Sporichthya polymorpha DSM 43042: one gene and its partner. The protein of the gene in region 1 interacts with the protein of each later gene in a pairwise test. Links are inferred from orthologs where the notes say so. Each region holds a gene or a part of one and is shown on either strand. Other genes may lie near its edges.

Evidence for each region. Proteins that work in one complex are often made in the same cells at the same time.
Region 2: the proteins of rplA (region 1) and thrS interact in binary tests that used the Escherichia coli proteins (3 or more experiments, as listed by UniProt). The link is inferred for Sporichthya polymorpha DSM 43042 from one-to-one orthologs.

The regions. Positions count from the first base shown.
Region 1 is NZ_KB913029.1:2,921,364-2,928,359, reverse strand. What follows is about bases 1,700-4,508. They hold rplA (50S ribosomal protein L1), read right to left. Parts: upstream 3,561-4,508; coding sequence 2,838-3,560; downstream 1,700-2,837. Other genes in these bases: nusG (transcription termination/antitermination protein NusG), read right to left, coding at 4,142-4,508; rplK (50S ribosomal protein L11), read right to left, coding at 3,659-4,090; SPOPO_RS0114300 (SCO4651 family lipoprotein), read right to left, coding at 1,700-2,686. In the rest of the region: SPOPO_RS0114315 (ABC transporter ATP-binding protein), read right to left, coding at 1-151; rplL (50S ribosomal protein L7/L12), read right to left, coding at 236-625; rplJ (50S ribosomal protein L10), read right to left, coding at 669-1,322; more of SPOPO_RS0114300, read right to left, coding at 1,598-1,699; more of nusG, read right to left, coding at 4,509-4,966; preprotein translocase subunit SecE, read right to left, coding at 4,997-5,251; SPOPO_RS0114270 (pyridoxal phosphate-dependent aminotransferase), read left to right, coding at 5,584-6,804; SPOPO_RS0114265 (adenosine deaminase), read left to right, coding at 6,831-6,996. UniProt on the Escherichia coli protein: One of the primary rRNA binding proteins, it binds very close to the 3'-end of the 23S rRNA. Forms part of the L1 stalk. It is often not seen in high-resolution crystal structures, but can be seen in cryo_EM and 3D reconstruction models.
Region 2 is NZ_KB913029.1:4,199,702-4,206,785, reverse strand. Bases 2,539-5,435 are described here. They hold thrS (threonine--tRNA ligase), read right to left. Parts: upstream 5,020-5,435; coding sequence 3,058-5,019; downstream 2,539-3,057. Other genes in these bases: SPOPO_RS0120475 (response regulator), read right to left, coding at 5,106-5,435; SPOPO_RS0120485 (HIT family protein), read right to left, coding at 2,539-3,058. Also shown: SPOPO_RS0120495 (elongation factor G-like protein EF-G2), read left to right, coding at 1-876; SPOPO_RS30795 (wax ester/triacylglycerol synthase family O-acyltransferase), read right to left, coding at 995-2,371; more of SPOPO_RS0120485, read right to left, coding at 2,474-2,538; more of SPOPO_RS0120475, read right to left, coding at 5,436-5,540; SPOPO_RS30790 (sensor histidine kinase), read right to left, coding at 5,544-7,084. UniProt on the Escherichia coli protein: Catalyzes the attachment of threonine to tRNA(Thr) in a two-step reaction: L-threonine is first activated by ATP to form Thr-AMP and then transferred to the acceptor end of tRNA(Thr). The rate-limiting step is amino acid activation in the presence of tRNA.

The sequences.
Region 1 (6,996 bases):
CCAGGGTCTTGAGCAGCACCGACTTGCCGGTCCCGGACGGGCCGAGCAGGACCGAGATCTCCCCCGCCGGCAGCGTGAGCGTCACGTCGCGCCAGATCACCTGCCGCCCGAAGCTCTTGGTGAGCCCGCGGATGTCGATCTCGACGCCCATGGCGGCGAAGTGTAAGGGGAACGCCGACGGGCGGCCGCCGAGATCGGCGACCGCCCGTGCGGTGAAGCTGGTGGTGCTGGAGAACTACTTGAGGGAGATGCTGGCGCCGGCGCCCTCGAGGGCAGCCTTGGCCTTCTCCGCGGTCTCCTTGTTGACCTTCTCCAGGACCTTGGAGGGGGTGCCGTCGACGAGGTCCTTGGCCTCCTTGAGGCCGAGGTTCGTGAGCGCGCGCACCTCCTTGATGACCTGGATCTTCTTGTCGCCGGCGGACTCGAGGACGACGTCGAACTCGTCCTGCTCCTCCGCGGCCGCGGCGTCGCCGCCACCACCGGCCGGCGCCGCGGCGGCCACGGCCACCGGAGCGGCGGCGGTGACGCCGAAGGTCTCCTCGAACTGCTTCACGAACTCAGAGAGCTCGATCAGCGTCATCTCCTTGAACGCGTCGAGCAGTTCGTCGGTGCTGAGCTTCGCCATGATCGGCGGTCCTTCCATTCGGTCGAGCGTGGGCTTCGGGGGTTCAGCTCTCGGCGGGTGCCTCGGGCTCGGAGGTCTCTGCGACGGGGTCTTCCGCCGCGACCGGGCTCTCGGCAACGGCCTCGGCCGACGCCTCGACAGCGGGTTCTTCGGTGGCCGGAGCGGCGGCGGCAGCGCCACCGGTCGCCTCGACCTGCGCACGCAGGGCCTCGACGGTCCGCGCGGTCTTCGACAGCGGCGCCTGGAACAGGGCCGCGGCCTGGGACAGCGAGGCGACCATCGCGCCGGCGAGCTTGGCGAGCAGGACCTCGCGGGACTCGAGGTCCGCGAGCTTGGTGACGTCCGCCGCGGACAGCGCCTTGCCGTCCAGGACGCCGCCCTTGATCACCAGGAGCGGGTTCGCCTTGGCGAAGTCCCGCAGACCCTTCGCGACCTCGACCGCGTCGCCGTTGACGAACGCGATCGCGGACGGACCGGCGAGGAGGGACTCGAACGCGTCGACCCCGGCCTCCTTGGCCGCGATCTTCGTCAGGGTGTTCTTGACGACGTGGTACTCGGCGTTGCCGGAGAGGCTGCGCCGCAGAGCCTTGAGCTGTGCCACGGTGAGACCGCGGTACTCGGTCAGCACCGCCGCGTTGGAGTTGCGGAACGCGTCCGTCAGCTCCGCCACTGCGGCTGCCTTGTCGGGCCGGGCCATGGCCCTCCTTCCTTCGGGTGCGACCGCAGGTCGGTTCCGGGCCCGGACACACGAAACGCCCCGGCGCAGGCCGGGGCGCGGAAGTCCCACGGGCAGGAAGGCGAACCCTCCACCCATCCAGGTGGAATCACCTGGCGTCACCTGCGCGGGCCGCCCGGAGTACGGGGCCTTCGGTCACCGAAGTGACAACCTGCGGTCTTTGGCTGCCGCCAGAGTACGGACTCCGACGGCCGGGGGTCAAAACGGCCCCGCGGCCCGGTCCCGTCAGGTCGGGTTCAGCTCGCGCGGCCGGTGCCGGCGTCGGTCCGCTCCAGGTGCCGGCGCAGCTGCTCGGCGAACTGCTCGGACAGGTCCGAGGAGAAGTTCTCGCCGAGCGAGCGCTCCAGCTGCTCGGAGAGCTGAGAGTTGAAGTCCTCGCCGAACTGCTTCGAGAAGTCCTCCCCGAAGGCGTCGCCCAGCTCGCCGCCGAGCGCGTCGGAGAGCAGGGCCTCGGCGTCGAACTTCTTCGCGTCGGCCGGGACGTCGACCTTCACGTCGGAGCCGAAGTCGGTGAACTTCATCGTCATCTTGACCTCGCCGAACATCGGCAGGGTCACCGCGAGCTTGCGGGCGCGGTAGTCGCCGTCGACCCAGGCGTCCACGGTGACGGGCTCGGACAGGCCCATGGACTCGCGGATGCTGTTCTCGAGCTGCTCCTCCAGCTGGCGGCTGAGCTCGTTCGAGTGCGTCGAGGACTTCTTCTCGGTCACCGTGCCGGTGCCCTCGGGCGCGATCTTCGCCCGGTAGTGCGTGGTCTTGACGCCGTCGACGGTCTCGGTGCCGACCTTGGTGACGTCGTCGGTGTCGAGCATCTTCTCCAGCTGCTCGACCGGGTTCGCCATCGTCGGGTCGATGCCGGCGATGTCCGCGCCCTCGGACTTCGCCTCGTCCAGCGGGAGCGAGATCCAGCCGGGTTCTCCGTCCGCGCCGGTCCCGAGGCCCGGGATCAGGCCGCCCTTGGTGACCTTGAGGTACATCACGTCGTCGACCAGGCGGAACTCGGTGCCGGCCGGGACCGAGATGCCCATCATCTTCATCGAGTCGAAGACCATCCGCGCGGCGGGCTGATCGCCGCCGCGGTACGCGCCGGAGCCCTTCACCGAGACCCCGGAGCCGGTGACCTCGAAGGTGTAGGCGGCGCTGTCCCTGGCCGCGGCGTCCGCGACCTTCTGGATCGCGGGCACCGGCGTCATCGACTCGAGCTCAGCAGCGGCTCGGTCGGTGGCGCTGTCGGAGCCGTTGCAGCCGGCCAGGCCGGCGACGGCGAGGACGGCCACCGTGGACACGGCGGCGGCGCGGAAGCGGTGGGTACGGCGCGCACTCACGTTTCGGTCATCTCCCAGGTCGGACGCAGGCCCAGTGTGCCTGCTCTGCTGAGACGAGAAGGCCCGGTGCGGCGTTCCGCACCGGGCCAAATCGTGATCGCGCTTCGGGATTCAGGGGGCAAAGTCCCTGGTCAAACCCCTGGCGAGCAGGTCAGACGGTCTCCTCGACCGTCTCCTCCGTGAGGTTGCGAACCTTGTTCGGGTCGACCGGGATGGCCGGGCCCATCGTCGTGGAGAAGACCGCCTTGCGCAGGTAGCGGCCCTTGGCGGCGGACGGCTTGAGCCGGAGCACCTCGTCCAGGGCGGCGGCGTAGTTCTCGACCAGCGCGACGTCGGAGAACGAGGTCTTGCCGATGATGAAGTGCAGGTTCGCGTGCTTGTCGACGCGGAACTCGATCTTGCCGCCCTTGATGTCGTTGACGGCCTTGGCGACGTCCATCGTGACCGTGCCGGTCTTTGGGTTCGGCATCAGGCCACGCGGGCCGAGCACGCGACCGAGGCGGCCGACCTTGCCCATCAGGTCCGGGGTGGCGACGACGGCGTCGAAGTCCAGCCAGCCCTTGCTGATCTGGTCGATCATGTCGTCCGAACCGACGTAGTCGGCGCCGGCGGCGGTGGCCTCGGCGGCCTTGTCGCCGTTGGCGAGGACCAGGACGCGGGCGGTCTTGCCGGTGCCGTGCGGCAGGTTCACGGTGCCGCGGACCATCTGGTCGGCCTTGCGGGGGTCGACGCCCAGGCGGAACGCGACCTCGACGGTCGAGTCGAACTTGGTGGTGGAGGTCTCCTTCGCCAGCCGCGCGGCGTCCAGCGGGGCGTAGAGCTTGTCCTTGTCCACCTTCGGGGCGGCGTTGTTGTAGGCCTTGCTGCGCTTCATGACTTCTCCTGGGAAAAAGGCGTGGTACGGACGGGCTGCAGCGGCCCTCCCACGTGGATCGGTGTGCTGCGGTGGTGCAGGTCCTGCTCGGGTGCCGCTCAGGCCTCGACGGTGATGCCCATGGAGCGGGCGGTGCCGGCGATGATCTTCTCGGCGGCGTCGATGTCGTTCGCGTTCAGGTCGGGCATCTTCGTCTCGGCGATGCTGCGGACCTGGTCACGGGTGAGCTTGGCGACCTTGGTCTTGTGGGGCTCGCCGGAGCCCTTCTCGATCCCGGCGGCCTTGAGGATCAGGCGCGCGGCCGGCGGGGTCTTCGTGATGAACGTGAACGAGCGGTCCTCGTAGACCGAGATCTCGACGGGGACGATGTCGCCCCGCTGGTTCTCCGTGGCCGCGTTGTAGGCCTTGCAGAACTCCATGATGTTCACGCCGTGCTGACCCAGCGCGGGGCCGACCGGCGGCGCCGGCGTCGCAGCTCCGGCCTTGATCTGGAGCTTGATGATCGCCGAGAGCTTCTTCTTGGGAGGCATTTGCTTCTCTTCTTCTGGGGGGTCGTCGGGGGGCGGAGCCCCCCGACTGTGTTAATTCTTCTGGATCTGGCTGAACGACAGTTCGACCGGGGTCTCCCGGCCGAAGATCTCCACCAGACCCTTGACCTTCTGGGCCTCGGCGTTGATCTCGTGGATCGTGGCCTGCAGGGTGGCGAACGGGCCGTCGATGACGGTGACCGAGTCGCCGATGTCGAAGTCGAGCACCTGGATCTTGGTCGCGGCGGTGCCCTTGGTGCCCGCGGCCTTCGCCGGCTCCGGGGCGAGGATCTTCATGACCTCGTCGAGGGTGAGCGGCGACGGCTCGTGCGTGTGGCCCACGAAGCCGGTGACGCCCGGGGTGTGCCGGACGGCGGACCAGGACTCGTCGGTGAGGTCCATCCGGACCAGCACGTACCCGGGGAACTTGTTCCGCCGGACGTTCTTGCGCTGGCCGTTCTTGATCTCGACGACCTCTTCCTGCGGCACCTCGATCTGGAAGATGTAGTCCTCCATGTTGAGGCTGGCCGTGCGGTTCTCGAGGTTCGCCTTCACACGGTTCTCGTAGCCCGCGTAGGAGTGCACGACGTACCAGTCACCGGGGGCGGCGTAGAGCGCGCGGCGGAACTCCTCGACCGGGTCGAGCTCCTCCTCGTCCTCCTTCGGGCCCTCGGCGGGCGCCTCGGCGCTCTCGAAGGCCACCTCGGGGGCGGCAACCTCGGGGGCGGCGGTCTCGGGGGCGGTCTCGGGAGCGGCCGTCTCCTCGACCGCCTCAGCTCCCTCGACGTCGGCCGACGCCGGAACGTCGGCGGCGTCCTCCGCGACGGAGGCGTCGTCGAAGCTGTGGGGCGAGTCGGACACAGGAGAGCCTTTCGAGATGTCAGCGGTGGAGCAGGTCGGGCAGGGGGCCTACCCGAAGATCTTGAGCACTGCCTTGCTGAAGCCCAGGTCCAGCACGGAGACGTACGCGATCATGATCGTCACGAACACCATGACCACCGCGGTGTAGGTGATCAGCTCCTTGCGCGTGGGCCAGATGACCTTGCGCAGCTCCGCGACCACCTGGCGGTAGTAGAGGCCGGTGCGGGCCGGCAGGCGCTTGAGCCCCCCGCGGCCACCGTCGGATGCCGGGCGCTCAGGCGTCGCCTCAGCGGTCTCCGTCACTCGTCCTCACCTGGATCCTCAACCCGGCCCCCGCGGTGCGGAGGTTGTCCGACGCCCCGTGCGGGGCGCCGGTTTTCGTTGCGCAGGGCCGGAGGGACTCGAACCCCCAACCGCCGGTTTTGGAGACCGGAACTCTACCAATTGAGCTACGACCCTAAGCGGTGCGCGAGCCGTACGCGGGCGTGCCAAGGCAACGGTGCGCTCACCGAGGGGCGAGTCTAAGGGGCATCCCGGACCGGCGTCGAACCGAGGCGCGTCCCGCGCTCGAACCGTGGCCGATCCCATGGCACTCCGGGCGTCATGGAGTCCCGCCGAGGTGGAACGATGAACCCATGACCGCGACCCCTTCCTTCCCCCGGATCAGTGCGCGAATTTCCGGGATCACCGAGTCCGCGACCCTCGCCGTGGACGCCAAGGCCAAGGCCCTGCAGGCGGCCGGGCGGCCCGTGATCGGCTTCGGCGCGGGCGAGCCGGACTTCCCGACGCCGGCTTCCATCGTCGAGGCGGCCGTCGCCGCGTGCTCCGACCCGCGTAATCACAAGTACAGCCCCGCGGGCGGCCTGCCCGAGCTCAAGGAGGCGATCGCGGCCAAGACGCTGCGTGACTCCGGGTACTCGGTCTCCGCGTCGCAGGTCCTGGTGACGAACGGCGGCAAGCAGGCGGTCTACGCCGCGTTCGCGACCCTGCTCGACCCGGGCGACGAGGTGCTGCTCCCGGCCCCGTTCTGGACCACGTACCCCGAGGCCATTCGCCTGGCCGGCGGCCTGCCGGTCGAGATCGTGGCCGACGAGACCCAGAACTACCTGGTGACGGTCGACCAGCTCGAGGCCGCGCGCACGTCGCGCTCGAAGGTGCTGCTGTTCTGCTCGCCGTCGAACCCGACCGGCGCCGTGTACAGCCCCGAGCAGGTCCGCGAGATCGGCCGCTGGGCCCTCGAGCACGGCATGTGGGTCGTCACCGACGAGATCTACGAGCACCTGATCTACGGCGACGCGAAGTTCTCCTCGATCCCGGTCGAGGTGCCCGAGCTCGCCGACCGGTGCGTGGTGCTGAACGGCGTCGCGAAGACGTACGCGATGACCGGCTGGCGCGTGGGCTGGCTGATCGGGCCGGCGGACGTGGTCAAGGGCGCGACGAACCTGCAGTCGCACGCCACCTCGAACGTGGCGAACGTCTCGCAGCGGGCCGCCCTCGCGGCGGTCACCGGGGACCTGTCCGCGGTCGCGCAGATGCGCGAGGCCTTCGACCGCCGCCGCCAGACGATGGTGCGGATGCTCTCGGAGATCCCCGGGGTGACCTGCCCCGAGCCGCTGGGTGCGTTCTACGCCTACCCGTCGGTCGCCGGGGTCCTCGGCAAGGAGATCCGGGGCCAGCGGCCGTCGACGACGACCGAGCTCGCCGAACTGATCCTCACCGAGGCCGAGGTGGCCGTGGTGCCGGGCGAGGCCTTCGGGACGCCGGGCTACCTGCGGCTGTCGTACGCGCTCGGCGACGACGACCTGGTCGAGGGCGTCTCCCGGATCGCCAAGCTGCTGAGCGAGGCGAGCGCCTGACGACCGCTCCGGCGGGGCGGCGGGACCTGCGGACGCTGCCCAAGGCGCATCTGCACCTGCACTTCACCGGGTCGATGCGGCACGCCACGCTGCTCGACCTGGCCGCGCTCCACGGCCTCCGGCTGCCGGACCAGCTCCGGCGCCGGGAGCCGTTGGAGCTCGAGGCGACCGACCAGCGGGGCTGGTTCCGCT
Region 2 (7,084 bases), 1.3 Mb from region 1 along the record:
ACCATGCCGGAGCCGCTGCTGCCCGTCGCGGTCGTCGCGAAGTCGAAGGCCGACGAGGACAAGCTCTCCCAGGGCCTGAACCGGTTGCTGGCCGAGGACCCGACGTTGCGGCTGGAGCACAACACCGACACCCACCAGCTCGTCCTGTGGTGCATGGGCGAGGCGCACCTCGACGTTCTGATGGACCGTCTGACGAACCGCTACGGCGTCGCCGTCGACAGCGTCCCGCTGAAGGTGTCGCTGCGAGAGACCTTCGCGTCCACCGGCGAGGGCCACGGCCGGCACGTCAAGCAGTCCGGCGGCCACGGCCAGTACGCGGTCTGCGACATCACCGTGGAGCCGCTGCCCTCGGGCTCGGGGTTCGAGTTCGTCGACAAGGTCGTCGGCGGCGCGGTCCCCCGGCAGTTCATCCCGTCGGTGGAGAAGGGTGTGCGCACCCAGATGGAGCGCGGCGTCATCGCCGGATACCCCGTGCAGGACATCCGCGTGACGCTGCACGACGGCAAGGCCCACAGCGTCGACTCCTCCGACATGGCGTTCCAGACCGCGGGCGCGCTCGCGCTCAAGGACGCCGCGGAGAAGGCGCAGGTGACCCTGCTCGAGCCGGTGGACGAGGTCGCCGTTCTCGTCGCGGACGACTACGTCGGCGCGATCATGGGCGACTTCTCGACCCGCCGGGGCCGCGTCCTCGGCTCCGAGCCGGTCGGGTCCAGCGGGCGGACGAAGATCCTGGCCGAGGTGCCGCAGATCGAGATCTGCCGCTACGCCATCGACCTCCGCTCCCTCTCCCACGGCACCGGCACGTTCAGCCGCAAGTACGTCCGGCACGAACCGATGCCCAGCCACATCGCGGAGAAGGTCCGCGCCGCGGAGTAGCACCCGCTTCGGCACCGACGTCAAGAAAGGGTGACACCCCTTACTGCGCAGTAGGGGGTGTCACCCTTTCTTGTTACTGCGCAGTAGGGGGTGTCACCCTTTTTCGACATGGAGGGCGTCAGCGCGGGGCGGGGACTCGCGGGGCGGGGGCGCGGAGGCCGGCGACGGTGCGGAGGGCGGCGAGCTCGGCGGGGACGGCGGCGGCGAGCTGCTCCGGGTTCGGGACGACGATCGGGTCGACGCTGAAGCCGACGTGCATCCGACCGGCGTAGCTGGAGCAGCCGATCGCGAGCGGCTGGTTCGGGCCGAGCGGGGCGAGGGGGTAGACCTCGACGATCGGGACGCCGCCGAGGCGCAGGGGGCGCGGGACCGGCACGGTGGTGATCAGCATGTCGAAGAGCTTGGACGCGGCCTGGGCGACCGTCGGGCCGCCGAGCCGGACGGCGGCGGGCGGGAGCAGATTCGTCAGACCGGCCAGAGCACCGGCGCCGCCCTCAGGACCGACCGCGCGGTGCCGGCACATCTCCTCGGAGACGGCGCGGATGCGCTCCACCGGATCGTCGACGTGGACGGGCAGTTCGAGCAGGAAGGCCGAGAACGAGTTGCCCGATCCGCTGCCGGGCTCGCGCTCGCGGGCGACGGGGACGAGGGCGCGCAGGCGCAGGTCGTCGGGTCGGTAGTGGTGGTTCTGCAGCCAGGTCCGCAGCGCGCCGGCGACGACGCCGATCCCGATGTCGTTGACGCTCCCCCGTGCGACCGCGCGCAGGCCTCGCAGGTCCTCGAGCGCCACGGAGGTGGTCGCGAACGCGCGCGCCGGGGAGACGACGGTGTCGAACGGGAAGCCCGGGCCGGCGGTCGTCATGTGGGTGATCACGCCGGTCGCGGTCGAGAGCGCCCGGGCGGCGGTGCGGGCCAGCGCGGGCGGGTCGGCGAGCCCGGCCAGGGGACCGAGCAGGCGCCGGGGGTCCAGACCGGGCCGCGGCGACGTGCCCGGGCCGGGCGCGGGGGCCGGGACGTGGTCCGGCGAGCCGCCGTCGGAGAGCGCGTAGGCCAGCCCGCCGGTCCCGAGGCCGTCGAGGAACGCATGGTGGACCTTGAACAGCAGCCCGGCGCGTCCCCCGGCGAGGCCGTCGAGGAGGTGGATCTCCCACAGCGGGCGGTTGCGGTCCAGCTGCGTGGCCATCGTGCGCGCGACCCAGGCGTTGAGTTCCGCGGGCTCGCCCGTCCCCACCGCGTGGTGCAGCCGGACGTGGTGCTCGACGCGGAACTCCGGGTCCTCGACCCAGCTGGCGCCGACCACCGGGAACAGCTCCGAGCGCAGCCGGCGGCGCAGGCGCGGGATGATCTCGGCCCGCTCCCGCAGCAGCGCAAGGAGGGCGGCCGAATCGGCGTCGGCGGCGTCCAGCACGGCGACGGCGCCGATGGTCATCGGCGTCGCGGGCGACTCCAGGCTCAGGAACGAGATGTCGAGCGGACTCAGTGTCCAGGCGGCCACGGCGGCTTTCCCCCTTCCGTCGTCGTCGGCGTCAGCCTAGGACCGCGCCGTGACGGCGCCGTAACGGCCGCATGAACGTCGGCCGGATCTCACCCGGACGGGTCAGACGCCCCAGGACGTGGTGTCGTCGGTCGGCCAGGCCTCGGTGAGCACAGTCCGCGTCTCGCCGAGGAGCTGCGGCAGCACCTTGGTGTGCCCGACGACCGGCATGAAGTTCGTGTCGCCGCCCCAGCGCGGGACCACGTGCTGGTGGAGATGCGCCGCGATGCCCGCGCCCGCCACCGTGCCGAGGTTCATGCCGACGTTGAAGCCGTGCGCCCCCGTGGCCGTCCGCAGCGCGACCAGGGCCTGCCGCGTCAGCTCGGCGACCTCGGCGGACTCCTCGGCGGTCAGGTCCGCGTAATCCGCCACGTGCCGGACCGGGACGACCATCAGGTGGCCCGGGTTGTACGGGTACAGGTTGAGGACGACGTACGCCGACTTCCCCCGCCGCAGGATCAGGCCCTCGGCGTCCCCGAGGGTCGGAATCCGGCAGAACGGGCAACCCGCGGACTCGGTGCCGTCCGCCCGGTTCTCGCCCTTGATGTAGGCCATCCGGTGCGGGGTCCACAGGCGCGCGAACGAGTCGTCGATGCCGACGCCGTCCTGTTCCTCCGGCGCTGGCCCGCACTGTTCCTGACCCCCCATCAGACCTGAATACGGTCGCGGACCGCGGCGACGATCTCGGCGACCGCGTCGGCCACCGGGACGGTGTTCTTCTGCTCGCCGTTGCGGTAGCGGAACGAGACCGCACCCGCCTCGACGTCCTCGTCGCCGGCCAGGAGCATGAACGGGATCTTCTGCTTCTGCGCGTTGCGGATCTTCTTCTGCATCCGGTCGTCGGCCTCGTCGACCTCGGCGCGGATCCCCTGGGCCCGCAGCTGCGCGACGACCTCGCGCAGGTGCGGGACGTGCGCGTCACCGATCGGGATGCCGACGACCTGGACCGGCGCGAGCCAGGGGGGGAACGCGCCCGCGTAGTGCTCGACGAGGACGCCGAAGAAGCGCTCGATCGAACCGAACAGCGCGCGGTGGATCATCACCGGACGCTGGCGGGTGCCGTCGCCGGCCTGGAACTCGAGCTCGAACCGCTCGGGCAGGTTGAAGTCGAGCTGGATGGTGGACATCTGCCAGGTGCGGCCGATCGCGTCCTTGGCCTGGACGGAGATCTTCGGGCCGTAGAACGCCGCGCCGCCCGGGTCCATCACGAGTTCGAGACCCTCGGAGAGCGCGACCTCGCGCAGGACCTCGGTCGCCTCCTCCCAGTCCTCGTCGGTGCCGACGAACTTCACCGGGTCCTTGGTCGAGAGCTCGAGGTAGAAGTCGTCGAGGCCGTAGTCGCGCAGGAGGTCGAGCACGAAGCGCAGGGTCAGGATCAGCTCGTCCCGCATCTGCTCGCGGGTGCAGTAGATGTGCGCGTCGTCCTGGGTGAAGCCACGCGCGCGGGTCAGGCCGTGCACGACGCCGGACTTCTCGTTCCGGTACACGGTGCCGAACTCGAACAGCCGCAGCGGCAGCTCGCGGTACGAGCGCCCGCGGCTGCGGAAGATCAGGTTGTGGAACGGGCAGTTCATCGGTTTGAGGTAGTAGTCCGCGCCGTCCATCTCCATCGGCGCGAACATGCCCTCGGCGTACCAGTCGAGGTGCCCCGAGACCTCGAACAGATGCCCCTTGGTGATGTGCGGGGTGTTGACGAACTCGTAGCCCGCCTCGACGTGCCGCTGCCGCGAGTAGTCCTCCATCACGCGGCGGATCACGCCGCCCTTCGGATGGAAGACCGCGAGGCCTGAGCCCACCTCGTCCGGGAACGAGAACAGGTCGAGCTCGGCGCCGAGCTTGCGGTGGTCGCGCTTGGCGGCCTCCTCGAGCCGGGTCTGGTAGTCCTTCAGCGCCTCGCGGGTGTCCCACGCGGTGCCGTAGACGCGTTGCAGCTGCGGGTTCTTCTCACTCCCCCGCCAGTACGCGGCGGCGCTGCGCATCAGCTTGAACGCCGGGATGTGCCCGGTGGTCGGGACGTGCGGACCCCGGCAGAGGTCCTTCCACGCCAGCGAGCCGTCCTTGCGGTGGTTGTCGTAGATGGTGAGCTGGCCGGCGCCGACCTCGACGTTCGCGCCCTCGGCCGCCTCGCCGCCGCTGCCCTTGAGGCCGATCAGCTCCAGCTTGTACGGCTCGTTGGCCAGCTCCGCGCGCGCGTCGTCGTCGGAAACCTCGCGTCGACCGAAGGTCTGACGCTCCTTCACCAACTCCTGCATGCGCTTCTCGAGGCGCTTGAGGTCCTCCGGGGTGAAGGGGTTCTTGACGTCGAAGTCGTAGTAGAACCCATTCTCGATCGGCGGACCGATGCCGAGCTTCGCCTCGGGGAACAGCTCCTGGACCGCCTGGGCGAGGACGTGCGCGCACGAGTGCCGGACGATCGCGAGACCCTCCGGGGAGTCGTTGCGGATCTCCTCGACCTCGTCCCCGGCGTCGACGACGTGGGTGAGGTCCCGCGCGACGCCGTTCACCTTCGCCGCGATGACCGCCCGGTCCTCGGCGAACAGGTCGGCGGCCGTCGTCCCGGCCGGCACCGATCGCTGCGCTCCGGCAACGGTGATGCTGACCTCGGACACGGGAACTCCTGACCTGTTGATGAGTACGGATCTCAATGCGCCCACGACGGCCGCGGGCGGCCACCGATGCTATCCAGCGGGGACCGTCACGGCCGAGGCAGTTTCACCACGCCCACGAAGAAGTCGTCGATCTGCCGGACGACGCGGATGAACTGCTCGAAGTCGACCGGTTTGGTCACGTACGCGTTCGCGTGGAGCCGGTAGCTCGAGAGGATGTCCTCGTTCGCGCCCGAGGTGGTGAGGACGACCACCGGGATGTGCGCGAGTTTCTCGTCGGCCTTGATCTCGGCGAGGACCTCCCGCCCGTCCTTCTTCGGCAGGTTGAGGTCGAGCAGGATCAGGTCGGGGTACGGGGCGTCGGCGTACTTGCCCTCCCGGCGGAGGAAGGCCAGGGCCTCCACGCCGTCGGTGACCACGTTGAGGTTGTTCTTCACCTTGTTGTCGGCGAAGGCCTCGCGGGTCATCAGCACGTCACCGGGATCGTCCTCGACGAGCAGGACCTCGATCAGGTCGGCCACCATCACTCACACCTCTCCGTTGGCGGCTGCGATCGCAGCCGCCGTGCTGACGGGCGCCGGCTCCACCGGCAGGGTCCAGTGCACGACGCTGCCCGGGGCACCGTTGCGCTCGGTGTCCAGCCAGATCCGCCCACCGTGGTACTCGACGATCTTCTTGCACAAGGACAGGCCGATGCCGGTCCCGGTGTACTGATCCTTGCTGTGCAGCCGCTGGAAGATCACGAAGATCCGATCGGCGTACTGGGGGTCGATCCCGATCCCGTTGTCCTCGCACCGGAAGTGCCAGAACTCCCCCTCGGGCTCGGCGCTGACCCGGATCCGGGCCGGCCGCTCGGGCGAGCGGAACTTGATCGCGTTGCCGATCAGGTTCTGGAACACCTGGGTCAGCAGCGCCTCGTCGCCGGGGACGGTCGGCAGGTCTCCGATCTCGATCTCGGCGCCGGCCTCCTCGCGGGTCTGGTCGAGGGCGTCCGCCGCGCGCCGAGCGACCTCGGCGGTGTCGACCGGGACCATGGCGTCGGTGAACCGCCCGACACGGGAGAAGGCGAGCAGGTCGTTGATCAGCTGCTGCATGCGCTTCGCGCCGTCGACCGCGAACTCGATGTACTGGTCGGCGCGTTCGTCGAGCTGCCCCTGGTACCGCCTTTGCAGCATCTGACAGAAACTCGCCACCTTGCGCAGCGGCTCCTGCAGGTCGTGCGAAGCGACGTAGGCGAACTGCTCGAGCTCCTCGTTCGAGCGCCGGAGGTCGTCGGTCTGCAGCGAGAGCACCTCGGCCTGGGCGCGGACCTCGTCCTCCGCGCGGCGCGCCTCGGCGAGGGCCTCGGCGAGTTGGCGCCGCATGTCCTCGACGTCGGTCCCGAGCCGACGGATCTCCGCCGGACCGCTGACGCTGACCGGCCGGCCGAACTCGCCGCGAGCCACCACGCGGGTCTCGGCCCCGAGACGGTCGAGCGGGGTGAGCACGAGCCGGCGCAGCGCGAGCCACACGGCGAACCCGGCGAGCACTGCCGCCCCCAGGGCCAGCAGGCCGAAGACCCGCAGCCGGTTCATCTCGTCGGTCACGCGGTCGCGGGCGAGGGCACGCTCGGCGCTGAGCGAGGCGTTCAGCGCGTCGAACTGCCCGCGGATGTCGTCGAAGCGCGCCTGTCCGACGTCCTCGTCGGGACGCTGCCCGGGACGGTCGCTCCGGACGGCGGTGACCGCCGGATCCGCGTACTCGGTCCGCCACCGGTCGCCCGCCTGCTGAATCGCGTCGAGCGCGGCGATCACCTGCGGCCGGTCGCCGAGCAGGCGACGGATCTCGGCGTCGTCCGTGGCGGCCGTCCGTCGGCCTTCGGCGTACGGCCGCAGCGCGGAGTTCTCGCCCGAGAGCACGAACCCGCGGATCCCGGTCTCCTGGTCCAGGTACGCCGCCGCGAGGGACTCGGCGCTGATGCGAGCGGGTGAAATCTCGTCGACCAGGGTGTCGACGTCGTCGTCCACCCGGGTCAGCTCCCCGGCGACGACCGCCGCGCCGGCGAGGAGCAGCAGGAGCAGGGACAGCA